Regions from separate parts of the Chryseobacterium sp. NFX27 genome, predicted to be linked through region 1. Evidence: riboswitches for the same ligand, from Rfam matches in the RefSeq annotation. Region 1 holds a riboswitch; the other holds the start of a gene.
What was found. A riboswitch is a leader RNA that binds a small molecule or an ion and turns the genes downstream of it on or off. The one in region 1 is predicted to bind S-adenosylmethionine.
Positions count from the first base shown of each region.

Region 2: another riboswitch for S-adenosylmethionine. It lies ahead of J4Q03_RS08355 (SusC/RagA family TonB-linked outer membrane protein); the one in region 1 lies ahead of J4Q03_RS10070 (TonB-dependent receptor plug domain-containing protein).

Region 1 covers NZ_JAGEKK010000007.1:175,556-183,153, reverse strand. Annotated here, with positions in the region: gene J4Q03_RS10080 (T9SS type A sorting domain-containing protein) at 1-827, shown strand, start outside; gene J4Q03_RS10075 (alpha-amylase family glycosyl hydrolase) at 1,044-3,881, shown strand; SAM riboswitch class I at 3,984-4,092, shown strand; gene J4Q03_RS10070 (TonB-dependent receptor plug domain-containing protein) at 4,190-6,610, shown strand; gene J4Q03_RS10065 (APC family permease) at 6,618-7,598, shown strand, end outside.
Region 2 covers NZ_JAGEKK010000006.1:38,064-45,661, reverse strand. Annotated here, with positions in the region: gene fabD (ACP S-malonyltransferase) at 1-530, shown strand, start outside; gene J4Q03_RS08370 (GYDIA family GHMP kinase) at 541-1,446, shown strand; gene pckA (phosphoenolpyruvate carboxykinase (ATP)) at 1,574-3,190, shown strand; gene J4Q03_RS08360 (type II 3-dehydroquinate dehydratase) at 3,358-3,765, opposite strand; SAM riboswitch class I at 4,000-4,097, shown strand; gene J4Q03_RS08355 (SusC/RagA family TonB-linked outer membrane protein) at 4,181-7,114, shown strand; gene J4Q03_RS08350 (RagB/SusD family nutrient uptake outer membrane protein) at 7,133-7,598, shown strand, end outside.

The DNA.
Region 1 (7,598 bases):
AAAACCTTGGAAGCTCTCAGGTTGCCTCTACAATGGGCGATGAGGCTTCATATGGAGATCTTTTCCAGTGGGGGAGATGGGATGATGGGCATCAGCTGAGAAATTCAGCTACGGCGGCACCCACCTCACCTAATTCACCGGATGGCCTAGGTGGTATAAATGCCTTTATCATAGGATCTCCTTCATGGTGGGATGTCTTTGCTGCTACGGATCAATGGACAGCCTCCAACCCTGCCAATGTATCGAATGATGTTGGGGCAGACCCATGCAGAGCGGTTGGACCAGGATGGAAGATGCCTTCTCAGGCAGAATGGACCGGTATTGTTAATTCAGAGAATATTGCGAATCCCGGAACGGCTTACAACAGCCACTTAAAACTTCCGGCATCAGGCTTCAGAAGCTCTTCAAGCGGTGCCCTTACATTTGCCGGTCAGAGAGGGTATTTCTGGAGCTCAGATACATCTAACTCAGGAGGGAAATATTTATATATAGGCTCTACCATTGCGAACCCTTCTTCGGGCGCGATGAGAGGGCAGGGTTCTGCCGTAAGATGTATAAAAACAGCTTCCGCATTGGGAACATCCGATATCATCCGAAATACTGATGCCGTGGGAATTTATCCAAATCCTACGAATGGAATCCTTAATATCAAGGCAGATTCATTAATTGAAAGTGTAAATGTTATTAATATGGTTGGGCAAAAACTAAATAATGTACAGTATAACAACAACCAGATCAATATGAACGGACTTCCGAATGGAATTTATATTGTAGAATTAAAGTTAAAGAATGGACAGAGTTTTTCTAAAAAAATTATTAAAAACTAAGTCTTGGTACGTTTGATTGATCGGCAAAGGCTTTTTTAGGAAAGCCTTTTGTTGTGAAGATCCGGGGGTAATATATTTTAAAGCATAGTTCATTACAGTTACTTTTATGGTAAAGGCTCATGAAATTTTTTCATGGGCTTTTTTTGTATTACATTTTCAACAAAAAATGAAGGAATTAAAAGAAAAATAAATCCTATATTCGATAAAAAAATAAAAATGAAGAAGTTTTATTCCCTTATCTATCTGTTTGTTGCAGCCTTTGTTTTTGGGCAGATCAACTACACGATTGCTCCGAATCCGTTCAATGAAACGGATGCTATTACTTTAACCGTTCCCGGAGATCAGATTGACGAAGCGGCCTGGGGAGTTTCAAATAATGCAGTTTATATCTGGTCCTGGTCTTTTGACACCAATTATCAGAATAGCCAGGACTGTCCTACCAACGGCAGCTGGAATAACTCCAACGACCTGAATAAGCTCACTTACAATTCAGGGACAGATACTTATTCCTTAACTTTTACTCCTACTGCTTTTTACGGTAGAACAGGGATCGGAAGGTTCGGGTTTCTATTAAAAGATAAAACGGGAGCTCACCAGACTTCACCCGATATATTTGTTAATGTCGGGATTTTAAATTTAAACTTAACCAATCCGGCGGCAAATAGCCTGACTACGGTTCCGGTTGGAAACTCAGTCAATATTACTGCGACAACCAATGTTGCCACAACCTTTCAGTTAAAAGCAAACGGAACAGTTGTCAATTCTACGTCTACTCCTTCACAATCATACAGTTATAGCTATACAGTAACTCAGGATGCTAATATGGAACTGACTGCAACAGATGTCAACTCAAACTCAAAGAATGCCACATTCATGCTGCAAGTCCCAAGAAATGTGGTTTCAGAAGCAATTCCAGGCTGGATGAGACAGGGAATTAATTATAACCCTACAGATAATACAAAAGTAGGTCTTGCGCTTTATGCCCCTCATAAAAGCTTTGTACATGTCATTGGAAGCTTTAATAACTGGACGGTGAATGACTCTTATTTAATGAAAAGAGATACTACCAATCCTGATCTTTACTGGATTGAACTGAACGGACTGACTCCGCAGCAGTTATATACTTTTCAGTACAGAACAAATGATTTGAAGAAAGTGGCAGATCCTTTCTCTCCACAGATTCTTTCCTCTTATGATGATCAGTGGATTTCGGCAACTACTTATCCAAATCTACCTGCATTTCCAGCAGGCCAGGATTTTGAAGTTTCGATGTTTAAAACAGGTCAGGCGCCTTACAACTGGCAGGTGACCAATTTTCAGAGACCTGCCAAGGAAAATCTTGTGGTGTATGAATTATTGCTGAGAGATTTCACGCAGGAAAAAAACTGGCAGTCATTAATCAATAAGATAACGTATTTAAAGAACTTAAATATTAATGCGATTGAGCTTCTTCCTATTATGGAATTTGAAGGGAACCTTTCGTGGGGTTACAACACATCTTTCCATTATGCACTGGACAAGGCTTACGGAACTCCTGAAAAATTCAAGGAATTTGTTGATCTGTGTCACCAGAATGGAATTGCAGTAATTCTGGATGTTGCTTTTAACCATGCAACAGGGCGTTCGCCATTAGTAAGACTCTGGAATATTGATCCGGATGGAGATGGTTTTGGAGATATTGCTGCCAATAATCCTTACTTCAATCAGGTACCCAAACATTCTTATAATGTGTTTAATGATTTCAATCATTCAAGTGCAGCAACTAAATATTATGTTGAAAGGACTTTACAGCAATGGCTGACTGAATATAAAATTGATGGATTCCGTTGGGACCTTACAAAAGGATTTACCCAAAACTGCTCTGCCAATGATGAAGCCTGTACCAATGCATATCAGCAGGACAGGGTAGATGTTCTTAAATATTATGCTGACAAACAGTGGGGAATCGATCCGAATTCCTATATGATTTTTGAACATTTGGGAACCGATGCGGAAGAACAGCAGTGGGCTAATTATAGAATTGCAGAAGGAAAAGGAGTGATGCTTTGGAATAAACAGACTGAACCCTATAACCAAAACACAATGGGTTACAAGGAAAACAGCAGCTATGACAGAATGAATCACAGCCTTCACGGCTTTACCAATATGCATGCTGTAGGTTATGGGGAAAGTCATGATGAAGAAAGATTAATGTTTAAAAATCTTGCTTATGGAGCAGTAAATGGAAGTTACAATGTTACCAATCTGAACACTGCTTTGGAAAGAATGAAAACTTTCGGAGCAACATTCTTTACCATTCCGGGGCCGAAAATGATCTGGCAGTTTGGAGAGCTGGGATATGAATTCAGTATCAACAGATGTGCAGACGGTACGATCAGTAACGGATGCAGAACAGATGAAAAGCCTGTTGCTTTTACTTTAGGATATGATACCAACGCCAACAGAAAAGCAGTGTATGATACCTGGGCCAAAATTATCAATATCAGAAATACCTATCCGGTTTTCAAATCAAAAACATATACTGTAGAATCCAATAACCTTACCAACGATCCTGAAGGATTGATTACCAGGATTTATGTGTATGACAATACAATAACGGGAGTGAAAAATGTGGTAGTTTTGGCGAACTATACCACGGCATCTCAGAATGTCGTTCCTTACTTTCCTTACACAGGACAGTGGCAGAACCTGATGGATAATTCTGTTTCTAACATCGCTTCTACAACAGCTCCTATTACCTTGCAGCCAGGAGAGTTCAGGATTTTTGGAAATTATGCCGGTGCACTGTCAGCATCTGATGTGAATGCAGCCAATAAACTCTCACTTCAGATTGCAGATAATCCCGTGAAAAACGGTGTGGCAAAATTAATATATCACAAAGCTAAAAACGGAGAGATTGTTATTTTTGACATGAGCGGTAAAAAAATGGATTCCATTCAATTAAATACCGAAAGCGGAACTTATGAATTGAAAACGAATTATCCGCCGGGAACCTATTTGGTTCACCTGCGGTCTGAAACCGGTACTGCCATTCAGAAGATGATTATTAAATAAAAAAAAGAGGGACAATAAAACATTGTCCCTCTTTTTTATTGACAGCACAGAATATATAAATCTACTTTTGTCAATTAAAAATATTAGTCTACTTTTGCAGTAGATTTATCAAGAAAGGTGGAGGGATTTGGCCCTATGAAACCTTAGCAACCTGCACGGCTCTAAAAAGTGTAAAGGTGCTAATTCCAACCCGGTATGGGGAAGATGAGAAAAGTCAATATTCTGACAGCAATTCCATTTCTTGAAATCTTTTATGTCTGCGGATGAGGTCCGTAGAACTATTGTATCATTAATTTACGAGGACAAAGATGAAAAAATTAAGCCTGTCTGTTATACTCCTGGGAGCTGTTTTGGTGAACGCACAGGAGCAGGAAAAAGGAAATCAGATCGAAGATGTAATTATCGTAGGAAACAGGAATGCTAAAAGAACAAAACTGGAAACACCGGTTCCTGTAGATGTTATCAATATAGAAAAGCTGCAGAAATCTGCTCCGCAGACGACGGTTCAGGATCTGCTGAATTATGTGATCCCGTCATTTAATTCTGTAAGACAGTCGGCATCCGACGGGACAGAACATATTGATCCTGTTACCCTAAGAGGAATGGGGCCGGATCAGGTTTTGGTACTCATCAATGGAAAAAGAAGGCATACGACTTCATTGGTCAATTATCAGAATACCGTTGGAAATGGATCTGTAGGAACAGATCTCAGTACGATTCCGGTGATTGCTATAGACAGAATAGAAGTTCTGAGAGACGGAGCCGCCGCACAGTATGGTTCTGATGCCATTGCAGGAGTTGTCAATATTATTCTTAAAAAAGATATCGGAGCATCAGCATCGGCATCCTATGGAATTACAGGAAGAAATGATGGTGAAACCTATCAGGCCGGAATCAATTACGGATCTTCTCTTGGGAAAAAAGACAGCTATGTGAATCTTTCTCTGCAATTGAGCCACAGGGGAAAGACCACAAGAACCCAAAATCATGATCTGGATATTTTCGGAGACAATTTTGCCTATGAATTTGCCAATGATCCTATCGCAGCCAGAGCTGCGGATGACCAGATTATTAGAGAAAGAGGTCTCACCCGGAATGACTTTAATTTTCAGATCGGAGATGCCCAGATCAGACAGGCCCAATTGTTTTTTAATTCCGAATATCCTTTAAGTGAAAGCTTTAAGCTGTATTCTTTCGGAGGTTTCAGCATTAAAGAAGGAAAGGGCTTTGGATTCAGAAGGCTGCCCGGAGAAAAAGATAATGTGGTTTCCTCTATCTATCCAAACGGGTTTCAGGCCTCTTTAAACTCACAGGTTTACGACTTTTCTTATGCTGTTGGAGCAAAATATAATGTCAATAACTGGTTGCTTGACATTAGCAATACATTTGGAAGCAATACCTTCAATTATAATGTAGACCATACGAATAACGCATCTCTAGGAGCAAAATCTCCAACGGGCTTTTATGCAGGAGCACACAGCTTTCTTCAGAATACGGTGAATCTTGATGTTTCTAAAAATCTGAATCAGTTTAATATAGCATTTGGAGGAGAATTCCGTTTTGAGCAGTACGAGATCAAACCGGGAGATGAAGCTTCTTACACCCGGTATGATATCAATGGAAATCCTGCAGTTCCGGGTTCCACAGTGCAAGGAAATGGCGGGTCACAATCATTTATTGGCTTTTCGCCGGACAATGCGCTAAAGAAATCCAGGCACTCAACAGCGGTATATGCTGATGTTTCTTATGATATCGCTAAAAAACTGAATATAGATCTGGCAGGAAGATTTGAAAATTATTCAGATTTTGGAAATACACTGAATGGAAAACTAGCTATGAGGTATGAATTTGTAAAAGATTATGCAGTACGGGCATCTGTGGGAAGCGGTTTCAGGGCTCCATCACTTCAGCAGCAGTATTTTAATAATTCCTATGCCGATATCTCCACTTCAGGATCCGGAATTGTCACCAAAGGGATTTTCAGGAACGACAGTGACGCAGCCGGAGTGCTCGGATTTGATCAGTTAAAGCAGGAAACATCGGTCAATGCCAGTGCTGGATTTACTCTGAAGCCTGCCAGCAGACTTTTTATAACCGTTGACGGATATTGGATCAGGGTAAAAGACAGAATTGTGATCACCAGCAATATCGAAGATCCAAGACTGGCTCAGTACAATGTAGAAAGCGGAAGATTTTTTGCCAATGCCATAGATACAGAGACAAAAGGAGTGGATGTAGTCATTACCTACGATTGGAAACTGGGTGGAGGAAATTTAAATATCAATCTGGCGGGAAATTATACGGAAACTAAGATCACAGATTTCCATTTTCCCGAAAACTTAGTGCCTTCCCAGGATGAATTCTTCGGGCCGGACCAGATTAATATCATTGAAACCCTTTCTCCTAAGACAAAAGCTTCATTAGGGTTGAATTATGCGATTGGAAATTTCAATTTCATGGTGAGAAATACGTATTTTGGTCAGGTCATAAGAGATGGGCATCCGTTTGGAAAGGTTCAGAAGTTCTCTCCTAAAGTGGTTACCGATGTGAGTGTAGGCTATGATATAACAAAAAATATAAATCTCACCATAGGAGCCAATAATGCTTTTGATGTGTTTCCGGACCTTCAGATCTATGAAAATTCCTATTATGGAGTATTTAAATATGCGCCGGTTCAGATGGGAACGCTGGGGAATTATTTCTTCGGAAGACTTAATTTTAATTTTTAACTGCTAAATGAGTACTGCTACACACCAGATCGGCTGGAAAACGGCTGCCGCCATCGTTGTCTCCAATATGATTGGGACAGGAATATTCACCACATTAGGCTTTCAGCTGTCTGATATTACCAATACCTACAGCATTTTCCTGTTGTGGATCATCGGCGGAATTCTCGCCCTGTTCGGAGCATTTTGCTATGCCGAGCTGGGATCCCATTTTAAAGGCAACGGGGGAGATTATATTTACCTTAAAGAAACCTATCATCCGATATTTGGTTATCTGGTAAGCTGGATCTCTCTGATTATTGGGTTTTCGGCTCCTGTGGCTCTGGCGGCACTGGCAATGTCAAAATACCTGTCAGCGTTTAACTATACTTTTGGAAACGGTTTTGCCATAGGCTTCATCTTTCTTGTAGCAGCGAGCTTATCGTTCAGTCTCAAAACATCAAGCAGGTTTCATAATTTTTTCACCTTTATCAAAATTGCTTTTATTATTGTTCTGGTGATTCTTGGCGTTGTGCTTTCAGGATCTGAGGCAGGAAACAGTCTGAAATTTACTGACAGCTGGCAGAATGAGATCATGCTCCCGGCTTTTGCAACATCGCTGGTGTTTGTCACCTATTCCTATACCGGCTGGAATTCTGCATCTTATATTGCAGGAGAAATAAAGGACGTTCAGAGAAACCTTCCTAAAGCTTTAATTGTGGGAACTGTTTTTGTCACAGTAAGTTATCTGCTCGTCAATTTTATCATGCTGAAACATGCGCCCGTAAACCAATTGGCCGGAAAAGAAGATGTGATGGGAGAAGCTGCAGGGAATATGTTGGGCACCGGTTTTGGAAAAATCGTCAATGTTTTTATTGCCTTACAGCTTATTGCTACGATCAGTGGCTATTTGTGGGTAGGCTCAAGGCTTACACAGGCTTTTGCAAAAGAAAATCATTTGTGGAGATCACTTGCTGTCAATAACAAAAAAGGAATTCCGGTAAGAGCGATC
Region 2 (7,598 bases), on a different contig from region 1:
TGCAGGAAGCCTGTGATGCCAATCCGAGTTCTATGGCTGCGATTTTAGGTCTTGAAGATGCTAAAGTTGAAGAGATCTGTGCACAGATCAGCGGTATCGTGGTACCTGCCAATTACAACTGTCCCGGACAATTGGTTATTTCAGGAGAAACACCTGCAGTAGAAGAAGCCTGCATAAAGCTTAAAGAAGCAGGTGCAAAAAGAGCATTGCTGCTACCTGTAAACGGAGCATTCCATTCTCCATTGATGCAGCCGGCGCAGGAAAGACTGGCAGCTGCGATTGAAACAACAAAATTCAGAAAAGCAACTATTCCGGTATACCAGAATATCACCACTACAGCCGTGACCAATCCTGAAGAGATCAAACAAAATCTGATCGCTCAGCTTACAGGTCCTGTAAAATGGACACAGTCTGTTCAGAATATGATCAAAGACGGTGCCTCTAATTTTGTAGAAGTGGGTCCTGGAAAAACCCTTCAGGGACTGATCAAGAAAATTGACGGTTCTGTAGATGTTGCTTCTGCAATCTAATTAAAAGAATATGAGCGAAATATTTTCACCGGGAAAGCTTATGCTTACTTCAGAATATTTCGCGATAGACGGAGCTCTTGTCCTGGCGGTACCTACCAAGCTTGGACAAGAGTTTTTTTTTGATGAAAAAGAGGATGAAAGATCCCTGGTTTTCTGGGAAGCCCATCATCAGAACAAATTGTGGCTAAAGGCTGTCATTGATTATAAAAGCTGGCAGATCCTCGAAACCAATATTCCCTCAAGCGCTGCATTTATTCTAAATACTTTAAAAAATGTTCAGCAGCTTTCTAAATTCAAATTCAAGAATAATTATACTTACCATCTGAAGACCAATCTTCAGTTTCCTGCTGATTACGGACTTGGGAGCAGTTCTACTTTAATGACAAATCTTGCAGAATGGGCGGATATTGATCCTTTCCATCTCAACAGCATAAGTCTGGGCGGAAGCGGTTATGATATTGCGGTTGCCAAGGAGAAATCTGCCGTTCTTTTCAGAAGTAAACCCCAAATCAGTTATGAGAAAGCAGACTTTAACCCACCGTTCAAAAATGAGCTGATTTTTATTCATTTAAATCAGAAGCAGGACAGCCGGGAAGGAATCAGTTTTTACAAGTCGAAACCAAAGTCTCAAATCCTTATTGATGAATTTTCGGATATCACAAAGAAAGTTTTGTTATGCAGGGAATTGGAAAATTTTTCTCAACTGATGATGATTCATGAGCAGAAAATATCAAAATTCCTTGAAATACCCACAGTTAAAGACAGGTTTTTCTCAGACTGTCCCGTTTTTGTCAAAAGTTTGGGAGCCTGGGGTGGAGATTTTGTGATGAGTGCCAAATTTCACGGCTATAAGGACTATTTTTGGGGAAAAGGTTTCAAGACTGTTTTTGAATGGTCTGATATAATTAATTTATAATCAGTAATTTACAATCCCGTTTTTTTATTTGTCATTCTGACTTATATCATTATATTTAAACCACCTTTAACAAATAATTAATATTAATTTTGTTGAGCCCAATAAAGAAATAGAAAATATAAGTAAAATGAAACACGCTAAAATCATCCAGGATTTAGAAAAATTAGGGATTAAAGGAAATTATGAAGTCGTCTATAACCCATCTTACGAAGAGTTATATCAGGCGGAGATAGCTCCTGAAAATCAAGGCTTTGAGAAAGCTGAGCTTACGGAATCTGGTGCAGTATCAGTAAAAACCGGAATTTTCACGGGTCGTTCACCTAAAGACAGATATATAGTTCAGGATGATGTTACGAGAGACACAATTTTCTGGGATGGGAAAGTAAACCTTCCTACTACAGCAGAAAATTTTGATTCTTGTAAAGGATTAGTGCTGAACCAGCTTTCTGAAGCTAAAAAAATCTATGTTGTTGATGCTTTTTGTGGTACCAATACAGATACCAGATTAAAAGTAAGGTTTATTGTAGAAGTAGCGTGGCAGGCGCATTTCGTTACTAATATGTTTATCCGTCCGTCTCACTATGAGCTTGAAAACTTCGGAGAGCCTGATTTCACTGTGATCAATGGTTCTAAAACAACCAATCCAAACTGGGAAGCTCAGGGACTGAATTCTGAAAACTTCATTATGTTTAATCTTACTGAAAAACTACAGATCATCGGAGGTACATGGTACGGAGGTGAAATGAAGAAAGGTATGTTTGCCATGATGAACTATTACCTTCCATTGAAAGGAATGGCTTCTATGCACTGTTCAGCCAACGTAGGTGAAGAGGGCGATGTAGCTCTTTTCTTCGGTCTTTCCGGAACTGGAAAAACAACTTTATCTGCAGATCCTAAGAGATTCCTGATCGGTGACGATGAGCACGGTTGGGATAATAATGGTGTATTCAACTATGAAGGAGGATGTTATGCTAAAGTGATTGACCTTTCGGCAGAAAAAGAGCCGGATATCTTCAGAGCGATCAAAAGAGATGCGCTTCTTGAAAATGTAGTGGTAAATAATGGAATTGCTGATTATACTGACGGTTCTATCACTGAAAATACAAGAGTATCTTACCCAATTTACCATATCAATAAGATTGTTCTTCCTTCTAAAGCAGGACATGCTAAGAAGATTGTTTATCTTTCTGCTGATGCATTCGGGGTATTGCCTCCGGTTTCTATTTTAGATGAAAACCAGGCACAATACCACTTCCTTTGTGGATATACTTCCAAATTAGCCGGTACAGAAAGAGGAATCACTGAACCGGAACCATCTTTCTCTCCTGCATTCGGAGAGGCATTTCTTACCCTTCACCCGACAATGTATTCTAAAACACTGATCGGTAAAATGAAAGAGCATGGGGCGAAAGCTTATTTAGTAAATACCGGATGGAACGGAACGGGAAAAAGAATTTCTCTGAAAGATACGAGAGCAATTATTGATGCAATCATTGACGGTTCTATTGAAAACGCTCCTAAAACTCACATTCCAATCATGAACCTTGAAATTCCTACACAGCTTCCGAATGTTTCCGAAGGAATCTTAGATCCGAGAGAAACCTACAGCAGTGCTTCAGAATGGGAAGAAAAAGCAAGAGATCTTGCTGCAAGATATATTAAAAACTTTGAGCAGTACTGCGGTACTGAAGAAGGGAAGAAATTAGTTTCTTCAGGACCTCAGCTTCAGCAGCAGACTACCTAATACAACAAAAAGCCTCATCATTGATGAGGCTTTTTTTATATTTTAAATGTCGCAACTTCTCAGAATGATAATCATTGCCAATATGTTTTAAAACGAAACATTTAGTATTGGTATGTCATGCTGAGCGGAGTCGAAGCATTTTAGAACATTATAATATGGATTAGTTATCATTTCAAACTTATAATCGCCAATCTGTACCCATCCATTCCAAAGCCTGATAATACCGCATCTGTATTGGCGGCCGTTACAGATTTCTGACGGAATTCTTCTCTTTTATAAATGTTACTGATATGAACTTCGATTTTCGGCTTACGTATATTCTTTAAACAGTCTGCAATAGCATATGAATAGTGGGTATATGCTCCAGGATTGATTACCAAAGCATCAAAATCATCTTCCTGAAGACGGTTTATAATCTCCCCTTCAATATTGGACTGGTAATAAACCAGTTCATGAGTAATAAATTCAGATTTTAGTTTTTCCAGACAGGTTTCCATAGATATACTTCCGTAGATCTCAGGTTCTCTTGTGCCTAAAAGATTCAGGTTGGGACCGTTAATAATTAAAACTTTCATTCTATAAATTTAAATAGTTTAGTTCTATTTTCGAACTTTTTTTTTCAGTTTTGGCTAATTACATTATATGTAATGATATTTATCATGTTTGGTTATTTCGTAATTGTGTAATTGTTTGATGCATGGGGTTTTAATTAATTTTTAAGTTAATTTTTGAAAATATTTCATAATAAATTTTAAAGTCTACTTGTTTTGTAGACTAATTGTTTTTAGATTTGCACTCATATTTCGATCGGCTTATAAAGAAAGATGGAGGGAACTGACCCTGTGAAATCTTAACAACCTGCCTCTGTGCAAGGTGTTACATTCAGCCTTTAAAGGAAAAATAAGCATTTGGTTAATCGTATTTATCGATGCCCTTTGCTGACTTTTCTGCAAAGGGTTAATTTTTAATATATGATAAATAAAATTGATTATGATTAGTAGAAATTTAATTAACTCTAAAATTTGGATTCCCCCGGTTGCTGTATTTTTCTTAGGAATTATCAGTACAAATGCACAGGAAGTAAAACCGAAAAAAGATACGATCAACGAAAAGGAAATCGATGAAGTGGTTGTAATTGCTTATGGTAAGGCAAAAAGGACAAGTTATACCGGTTCAGTAGCCACCATTTCCAGTGATAAAATCAATAACAGGCCCGTTACCAATATTACAAAAGCTCTGGAAGGGCAGGTTCCTGGAGTTCAGGCGGTAAGCGCTTCCGGACAGCCTGGTTCAACGGCTTCCGTAAGAATAAGGGGAGTGGGGTCTATCAGTGCTTCCAGTGATCCTCTTTATGTGGTAGACGGGATTCCGTTTGACGGGAATATCAACTCCATCAGTCCGAATGATATAGAATCCATCAGTGTTCTGAAAGATGCTACAGCCAGCTCATTATACGGTTCAAGAGGAGCTAACGGGATTATTATCATTACAACGAAATCCGGTAAAAAAGGAGAATCGAGAGTAAATTTTAACATCAGTCAGGGATTTTCCAGCAGAGCCGTAAAAGATTATAAACAGGTAAGTACCGATGAATATTTCCAGCTGTATTGGGAAGCGTTGAGAAACGGATACAAATCCGGACAGATATCTTCTGAACAGGCCGGACAAATGGCAAGCAATAATCTGGTGAATGCTCTGGGAATAAATCCTTATGGAACCGGATTCCCAAATCCTGTAGGAACAGACGGAAAGCTTCTGCCGGGAGCAAAAGCTTTATGGAATGATGACTGGCGGGATATTCTTCAAAGGACAGCCTCCAGAAGTCAGGTTGATTTTGATATCAGCGGAGGCAGCGAAAAAAGCAATTATTTCTTTTCATTAGGGTATCTTGATGATAAGGGAATTGCCATAGAGTCTGGTTTTCAAAAATTTGCGACCAGGTTGAAGATCAACTCCGAGGTTAAGAAATGGCTGAATGCAGGTGTGAATTTAAGTTATACCAACAGTATCCAGAATGCACCGCCATCTTCAGATTCAAGAGCCGATAATATCATTAATGCAGCCAGGGTAATTCCGTCATTTTATCCATATTATGAAAGAAATGCGGACGGAAGTTATGTTCTGAATGCAGAGGGAAATAGAGTTTATGATTTTGGAAAATACAGGCCTACAAGTGCATTGCAGAATCAAAATGCTGCGGCAACGCTTCCTTTAGACAAGAATGAAAATAAAGAAGACAACTTCTCGGGAAAAGGATTTTTAGATTTTACTTTCCTACCGGAATTAAAATTTAAAACCAGCTTTTCAGTTGATCTTTTGAATTATAACGGTCATTACTATTCCAATCCGCTTGTTGGAGAAGGAAGTGAGATTGGCGGTTCTGTAACGAGATCAAACAGCAGGACGCTTTCCTATACAACCAGTAATATTCTGACTTTTGACAAGAAATTCGGAAAACATCATCTGAATGTTTTAGCAGGGCAGGAATTTTATAAATATGATTACCAGACGATATCCGGTTCCAGAAGCCAGTTTTCTCTTCCTTACTATTACGAGCCTGATGCAGCTGCATTGTTAGGAAGCTTCAGTGGAAACAGCGACAAATTTTCTTTGTTGAGTTTCCTGGGTAGAGCGGAATATGATTTTAAAAATACGTACTTTCTGTCAGTATCTGGAAGGGCGGACGGATCTTCAAGATTCTTTGCCGATAACCGATGGGGGAAATTCTGGTCAGTAGGAGGTTCATGGAAGGTTTCAAATGAAAATTTCATTAAAGATTTAAATGTCTTTAATCAGCTTACATTAAGGGCGAGTTATGGCGGCCAGGGGAATGATAAATTAAGAAGGCCCAACGGATCTTCACTTTATTATGCTTATCAGGAATTGTATAAATTCTATAATAATCTTGGTGAACCGGGAACTGTTCTTGAAAAAGTACAGACCAATGATGTGAAATGGGAAACCAATCTTAATTTAAATGTAGGCCTTGAGTTTGCCATTCTTAATAACAGGGTGAAAGGTAATGTAGAATATTTTAAACGAAAAAGCCAGGACCTTCTGTTTAATATGCCGGTTGCCCCATCCCTTGGAATCAGTGATTTTCCGTTTAATGTCGGGACGATACAGAATACAGGCTTTGAATTCTCATTGTTCACAACCCCCATTAAGAATGATAATTTCCAGTGGAATGTGGATGTCAACCTGAGTACTTTAAGCAATAAGATTACAAAACTTCCTAAAGGATCTGTAATAACAGGAACCAAGCGTCTTGAAGTAGGCGGTTCAATTTATGATTTCTTTATTCCTGAATGGATGGGCGTTGATCCTTCCAATGGAAAGCCTTTATGGAGATATATCTACCAGGATGCGAATGGAAATACAGTAGACGGAACAACTTCCGAGTATGCAAAAGCTACCAAAACAGTACAAGGATCTGCCCTGCCTAAAGTAACGGGAGGGATTACCACAAGTCTTGCCTATAAAAACTTTGATCTATCGGGACTGTTGACATTCAGCGTTGGTGGAAAGATCCTTGATACGGATTATACCTCATTGATGTCTAACGGAAGTTCGGGAGGACGCGCCTGGAGTGCAGAAATGTTAAACCGATGGACTCCGGAAAACCCGAATACAGATGTTCCGGCTTTAAGCACTACAACAAATAACTGGAACTCAACGTCTACAAGATTTTTATATTCCGGGACGTATGCAAGGCTTAAAAATGTGAGTCTTGGATATACGCTTCCTTCGGATTATTTTGAAAAGCTGGGTCTGAAAAAGTTTAGAATTTATGTTCAGGCAGAAAACCTCCTGACTTTCTACAAACATAAAGGAATGGATCCGGAACAGGCATTGGACGGGACTACTTATTACAGGTATCCAGCCATGAGAACGATAACTTTCGGTCTTCAGGCAACTCTTTAACTCTTTAAAATTGAAACAATGAAAAAATTAAAATATATATCTTTTGCCCTGATTGCGGTATGGTCGCTGACAAGCTGTGAAAATGAGCTGGAAACAGCTCCTACAGATCAGGCTAACGGTGCAGAGGTTTTTAAAACGGCAGAAAGTGCAGAAACAGTAATTAATGGAGCTTGGGCGAAATTTCATGATGACGGACCAACCTATGCAAATATAGGCTATTCAACAGTGTTGAGAGCCAGCGATGCTATGGGAAGTGATGCGGCGATCCTAACGAATAAATACGGTTTCCCGTCAGCATATGCTTTTACCGAGATGGTCAACAATACGATTTCAAGGCCTCAGTTTATATGGTCAACATTATATTCAACCATAAATAATATGAATAATGTGATTACCCGTATTGACCAGACAGAAGGGAGCCAGGCGAAAAAAGATCAGGTAAAAGGACAGGCCAAAGCATTGCGTGCTTTCTGTTATCTGAATC